2 regions of the Amycolatopsis sp. NPDC114504 genome follow, and region 1 is predicted to be linked to the other one. Evidence: riboswitches for the same ligand, from Rfam matches in the RefSeq annotation. Region 1 holds a riboswitch; the other holds the start of a gene.

Region 1 (3,404 bases):
TCGGCCGGGGCGAACGGGTGGATGCCGGCGAACTCGCGCCAGCTGATCGGCTCCATCTCGGTGGTGGCGTTGAGCTTCATCGTGCAGGAGCCGAGCGGGATCATGCCGCGGTCGAGCGCGTAGTCCTGGTCGGAGAGGCGACGCAGGTAGCGCAGCATCGCCGTCTCGGAGCGGTGCGAGCCGAAGACCTCGTGACCCATGAAGCCGCTCTCGCGGGCGAGACCGTTCGGCAGCGCGACGCCGTCACTCAGGTCCGCCTCGACGCCGAACGCGCGCAGGACCTTCTCGGCGATCGCGGGGGTGCTGACCTCGTCGAAGGCGACGCGGACGTGGTCGGCGTCGACGTGGCCGAGGTTGATCCCGGCCTCGCGCGCGGCGGCGTGGACCTCGGCGGCCTGGCCCGGGACGTGCGCGACGACCGTGTCGAAGAAGGACTCGTGCACGACCTCGACGCCGGTCTTGCGCAGGGCGTCCGCGAAGCCCGCGGCGAGGCCGTGGACGCGCTGGGCGATCCGCTTCAGGCCGTCGGGACCGTGGTAGACCGCGTACATCGCGGCCAGCACGGCCGGGAGGACCTGCGCGGTGCAGATGTTGGACGTCGCCTTCTCGCGGCGGATGTGCTGCTCACGCGTCTGCAGCGCGAGGCGGTAGGCGGAGTTGCCGTCGGCGTCGACCGAGACGCCCACCAGGCGCCCGGGCAGCGAGCGCTCGAGCCCGGCGCGGACGGACATGAACCCGGCGTGCGGGCCGCCGTAGCCGAGCGGCACGCCGAAACGCTGCGTCGAACCCGCGGCGACGTCGGCGCCGAACTCACCCGGCGCGGTGATCAGCGTCAGCGAAAGCAGATCGGCGGCGACGGTGAACAGCGCGCCCGCGGCCTTCGCCGACTCGGAAATCGCGTGGTAGAAGCCGCGGCCGCGCAGCACGCCGGACGCACCGGGGTACTGGGCGACGACGCCGAAGAACTCGTCCGGCAGGCCGGTGAGCAGGTCGCGGACCTCGACCTCGATGCCGAGGGCCTCGACGCGGGTCCGCACGACGGCGATGGTCTGCGGCAGGCACTCGGCGTCGAGGACGACCTTGTTGGACTTCGACTTGGACGCGCGGCGCATCAGCGTGACGGCCTCGGCGACGGCGGTCGACTCGTCCAGCAGGGACGCGTTCGCGGTGGCCAGGCCGGTCAGGTCGGCGACCATGGTCTGGAAGTTGAGGAGCGCTTCGAGCCGGCCCTGGGAGATTTCCGGCTGGTAGGGCGTGTACGCGGTGTACCAGGCGGGGTTCTCGAGGACGTTGCGGCGGATCACGCCGGGGGTGACGGTGTCGGAGTAGCCGAGGCCGATCATCTGCGTCATCGGGCGGTTGAGCGCGGCGAGGGCGCGCAGCTCCGCGGTGGCGTCCTCTTCGGACGCGGCGGGCGGGAGCCGCAGGTCGGCGGTGGCGCGGATGGCGGTCGGCACGGCCGCACCGACGAGGGCGTCCAGGCTGCCGTAGCCGCACTCGGCCAGCATCTTCGCGCGTTCGGCCTCGGACGGGCCGATGTGGCGGGCGTCGAACTGCGTGGAGGTGATGGGAGCTCCTCGGGCCGGGCACCGGGCACAACGGTGCGCTGGGAACTCCCCCTCTGTCATGGCACCTGAGAGTTTCACTGTGCGGAGCACAGCTTTCACCTTGGGTGAGGCGCGGGTGCGCCTGCTTTCCAGAGTGGCCTCGCACGAAGCGGTAGCAGGTACCTGAGAGATTCCGGGGAGTTTGCTCCTTCGGTGCCCCACCACGTTCGTGAGGGCTCTCCCGCCTCGGCTCGACGGCCCGATCTGCAGTTGTGGCGGCTACGGTACCTGCCGCCGCCGAGGTCCGTCTACTTCACCGGGCCAACGCCACAGTGATCCTCGACCGCGCCTCGATCGGCGAACCGGTGCACCACGCTCCCGGCCAGCGCCGGCGGCCGCCGAACCCGGCCCGACGGCAGGACCAGGCGTTTCAACGGCCCGCCGAGCGGCACCGGCGGGTGCCCCGCCCCCAGCAGCACCCGCTCCACGATCTGCTCGGCCAGCCACGCCACCGAGTCGTTGAGCCGGTCGAGCGAGAGGCGGTCGCCGTCGAAGACGTCGGAGTCGGCCAGGGTCACCTCGTAGTACGCGCAGCCCGGTGGCACCCCCGACGAGACCGCGTCCTCGATCGCGCGGGCCCCGGCCAAGGCGTCCGGGAAGCCGGCTTCGAGCAGCGGCTCGCGGTAGATGCGGGCCGCCCGCTCCCGCATTCGCGGGCCGTAGCGGACCACCACCGGGAGCCGGCCGGTCAGGTCGGGCACGGCCAGGCCGTGCAGCAGCATGATCGGCGGCACCGCGTGCACCAGCCGCGGCGCGGGCTCGGCCAGCTCGCGGGCGGTGATCCGGACGCGGTCGGCCATCGCGTCCGGGAGGCCGAAGTAGCGGAAGTCGACGTTGCCGAACCCGAGCCCGTCGGCGACCAGCGACGCGAGCAGCTCGCCGTACCCCCAGATCGGCGACAGCACCACGACGGGCGGCGCGGCGACGACCGGCGACGGCGCGGGCGGCCGCGTCGCCTCCTGCTCGGGCACCTGGATGACCAGCCGCGGCGGCTCGTGCCAGTCGTGCACCTCGGCGACTCGCCAGTACAGCCCGAGCGGCCGCCACAGCTCACCGAGGACGTCGTGCTCGAGGATCCGGCGCACCTCGGCGTCGTCGTGCGGGAAGTCCCGCGGCGCCACGATGCCGACGTAGTGGTGGTAGGTGACGCGGACCTCGTCACCGCGGGTGGCGGAGCGGATCCGCATCTCCCAGTCGATCGGCGACGCGGCGATGAGGTTGGCCACCTGCGTACCGGGCGAGGAGTAGACGAGCGCCGTGGCCTGCCGGAGGAACTGCCCGGCCTGGTCGATGCCTTCGCGCAGCGCCTTCGCGGCTTGAGCGACGTGGACCGGGCTGGCGAGGCTTTCGGGCAGGACGCCGGCGACGCGCAGGAGTTCGGCTTCGGAGAGCCCGGTGACCTCGGCGATCTGGGCCCAGTGATCGAAGACGGTGACCTTGGGCGCGTGCCGGTGTTCGATCCAGCTGCGCAGGGTCGACGTGGGGACGCCGATGCGTCTGGCGGCCTCGTCCAGGGAGAGGCCCCTCGCCCGGATGCCGGCCCGGACCGCTTCCGCCCACTCGTCGGCGCGCCAATGCGTCACCTCACAAAGCTAACGCAGCAGCGGGTGTCTTCCACGCGTAACGATCCAGCTGCACGAGCAACACCGGCCACCGGCGGCGCGACATCAGTCCCACCGCGGAAGGAGACCGGCCATGACGACGGAACCTCAAGGCACACGGCGGCGATTCGTGATCAGCGGCCTCGTGCTCGTCGGTCTTGCCGCGCTGGTCACCGGCGCCGTGGCGATCGCGCTC
Region 2 (3,404 bases), on a different contig from region 1:
GCCTTGTTCGTGAAGTGGTAGGAGATCATCCGGGTGCTGCTGAGCCCGGCGCGTTCCTTGATCTTGGCGAACGTCGCCTTCCGGTAACCGAGGTCGGCGATGACGCCGATGGTGGCGCCGATGATCTGGGCGCGACGGGCCGCCTCGGCGGCGCTGAGCCCCATCTCGGCCATGAGGTCGGTGTTTACTTGCATGAGTAAAAAGTTACTCGGCTGAGTAAATCCGGTCAAGAGGTTTGAACCACCGGCTCGGGGGTACGGCGAACGGCTCAAACGCTCATCCGACCGTTGAGGCTTGCCGCGCGTCGCGTTGACCGGTGTTCTCCTGGCGCTTACCGTCGAAGGAGGTAAATCGCCACGATGTGATTCACGGTCTGGGGCCGGATCGCGGCGATGGATCTCCGGTGGGTCCCGCTCCTGGGACCGGCCGACTGTCATTCGCCGGCCGTCCGGTCGGGCGAGGGGAGGCTTGCGTGGTCGAGGCTGGTTCCGAGAAGCAGCCTGTTGAGGTCGCGGCTGGCGAGCAGGGTGAGCTGTTCCCCGACAACTCGCTGCCGGACGAGCTGGTGGGTTACCGCGGTCCGGCCGCGTGCCAGATCGCCGGGATCACCTACCGCCAGCTCGACTACTGGGCCCGGACGAAGCTGGTCGCACCCAGCATCCGCACGGCGCACGGTTCCGGCTCGCAGCGGCTGTACTCGTTCAAGGACATCCTGGTCCTCAAGGTCGTCAAGCGGCTGCTGGACACCGGGGTCTCCCTCCAGAACATCCGGGTCGCGGTCGACCACCTGCGCGTCCGCGGAGTCCGTGACCTCGCGCGCGTGACGCTGTTCTCCGACGGCACCACCGTCTACGAATGCACCTCGCCGGAGGAGATCGTCGATCTGCTCCAGGGCGGCCAAGGCGTCTTCGGCATCGCGGTCAGCGGCGCCATGCAGGAGATCAGCGGCACCATCCACGAGTTCCAGGCCGAACGCGCCGACGGCGGTGTCGTCGAAACGCACCAGCCGGACGAGCTCACCCAGCGCCGCAACGCCCGCAAGACCGGGTGATCACCGCCGCGAGGAGTCGAGTAAGGTTCTCCTCGCGGTCGACGAATCCGCGCGGGAGAGTCCGAGCCACACCTTGAGCTCGGCGCCGAAGGAGCAAGTCCTCCCCGGAACCTCTCAGGCACCCTGGACCGCGCGGACGAGACGCCTCTGGAAAGCGGGTCGTCAGGACACAACCTGATGGCCCCGCCGACGGTGCAAGCCCGGCTCAACCTCGGGCGAAACTCTCAGGCGCCCCTCGGGGTACGGACAGAGTGGGGAGGCCGGGGGACATCGTCCCCGGCCCGGCTCGGCTGTCCGCAGGAGGCTCCGTGGAACTGTCACTCGCCTCGCTGGAACAGGGCATCCCGTTCGCCGAGCGGCACATCGGTCCCGGGCCGGACGAACTTCGCCGCATTCTCGATGTCGTCGGTGTCGCTTCTCTCGACGAGCTCTCCGAGCGTGCTGTTCCTGAGTCGCTGCGGTCCTCCGCTCGTCCGCTCGAACTGCCGCCGGCCGCCACCGAAGCTCAGGCGCTCGCCGAGCTTCGGGCGCTTGCCGGCCGTAACCGAACGATGGCCCAGATGATCGGGCTCGGGTACCACGACACCATCACTCCGCCCGTCATCCGGCGGAACGTGCTCGAGAATCCGGCCTGGTACACCGCTTACACGCCGTATCAGCCCGAGATTTCGCAAGGCCGGCTCGAGGCGCTGCTCAACTTCCAGACCATGGTCGCCGATCTGACCGGGCTGCCCGTCGCCAACGCGTCGATGCTCGACGAGGCCACCGCTGCCGCCGAGGCCATGACACTCGTGCGGCGGGCCGGGAAGTCCGCTTCGAACCGGTTCGTCGTCGACCAGGACACCCTGCCGCAGACCCTCGCCGTGCTTCGGACCCGGGCCGAACCCCTGGGCATCGAACTGGTCGTCGAGGACCTCTCCCAAGGTCTCACCGGACTTGGCCTCGGCGGCGACTTCTTCGGGATGCTGCTTTCCTACCCCGGTGCGTCGGGTGCGGTGCACGAGCTCGACTTGACGATCTCCGAGGCCAAGAAACACGGCGCCGCGGTGATCGTCGCCGCCGACCCGCTCGCCCTGACCCTGCTGCGGCCGCCGGGGGAGCTCGGCGCCGACGTCGCCGTCGGATCCACCCAGCGGTTCGGTGTCCCGCTCGGCTTCGGCGGCCCGCACGCCGCCTACCTCGCGGTCCGCGAAGGCCTGGAACGGCAGCTGCCGGGACGCCTGGTCGGCGTCTCGAAGGACGCCGACGGCGCACCCGCGTACCGGCTCGCCCTGCAGACCCGGGAACAGCACATCCGCCGCGAGAAGGCGACGTCGAACATCTGCACCGCGCAGGTCCTGCTGGCGGTGATGGCCTCGATGTACGCCGTGTACCACGGGCCCGACGGGCTGCGCGGGATCGCGCTGCGCGCCCACCGGATGGCCACCGTGCTCGCCGCCGGCCTCGCCGAAGGCGGCATCGACGTCGGACACGGCGAGTTCTTCGACACCGTGACCGCGTCGGTGCCCGGGCGGGCGGAAGCGGTCGTCGCGGCGGCTCGCGACCTCGGCGTGAACCTGCGGCTCGTCGACGACGACCACGTCGGCGTCGCCTGCGACGAGACGACCACCCGCGAGCGGCTTTCGTGCGTGTGGAAGGCATTCGGCGTCTCGGTGTCCGATGTGGACGGCCTCGACGCGGACACGGCGGACGCGCTCCCGGCGCCGCTGCGGCGCACCAGCGCGTTCCTCACCCACCCGGTGTTCCACGCCCACCGCTCGGAAACCGCGCTGCTGCGCTACCTGCGCCGGCTGTCCGACAAGGACGTCGCGCTCGACCGCAGCATGATCCCGCTCGGCTCGTGCACCATGAAGCTCAACGCCGCCGCCGAAATGGAACCGGTCACCTGGCCGGAGTTCGCCGGGCTGCACCCGTTCGCGCCCGCCGAAGACGCCGCCGGGCTCCTGGAGGTGGTCGCCGACCTGAGCGCGTGGCTCGCGCGGATCACCGGCTACGACACGGTTTCCCTGCAGCCCAACGCGGGCAGCCAGGGCGAGTTCGCCGGGCTGCTGGCCATCCGGGCCTACCACCGCTCGCGCGGCGAGGGCGAGCGCGACGTCTGCCTGATCCCGGCCAGCGCCCACGGCACGAACGCGGCGAGCGCCGTGATGGCCGGCATGCGGGTGGTCGTCGTCCGGTGCGACGACGACGGGAACATCGACCTCGCGCACCTGCGGTCCACTGTGGACGACCACCGCGCCGACCTGGCCGCGATCATGATCACCTACCCCTCGACGCACGGGGTCTACGAGGACACCGTCGGTGAGGTCTGCGAGCTGGTGCACGACGCCGGCGGGCAGGTGTACGTCGACGG

What was found. Region 1 has a riboswitch for glycine ahead of gcvP (aminomethyl-transferring glycine dehydrogenase). Riboswitches for the same ligand answer to the same signal wherever they lie in the genome.
Region 2: it holds a riboswitch for glycine, as region 1 does, so the genes downstream of both, gcvP (aminomethyl-transferring glycine dehydrogenase) here and gcvP (aminomethyl-transferring glycine dehydrogenase) in region 1, are expected to answer to the same signal.

The regions. Positions count from the first base shown of each region.
Region 1 is NZ_JBVKDU010000006.1:380,645-384,048, forward strand. It holds gene gcvP (aminomethyl-transferring glycine dehydrogenase) at 1-1,568, opposite strand, end outside; glycine riboswitch at 1,612-1,710, opposite strand; gene ACZ7PG_RS43575 (helix-turn-helix domain-containing protein) at 1,856-3,190, opposite strand; gene ACZ7PG_RS43580 (hypothetical protein) at 3,303-3,404, shown strand, end outside.
Region 2 is NZ_JBVKDU010000005.1:780,631-784,034, reverse strand. It holds gene ACZ7PG_RS39725 (TetR/AcrR family transcriptional regulator) at 1-194, opposite strand, end outside; gene ACZ7PG_RS39720 (MerR family transcriptional regulator) at 473-1,051, shown strand; glycine riboswitch at 1,094-1,192, shown strand; gene gcvP (aminomethyl-transferring glycine dehydrogenase) at 1,360-3,404, shown strand, end outside.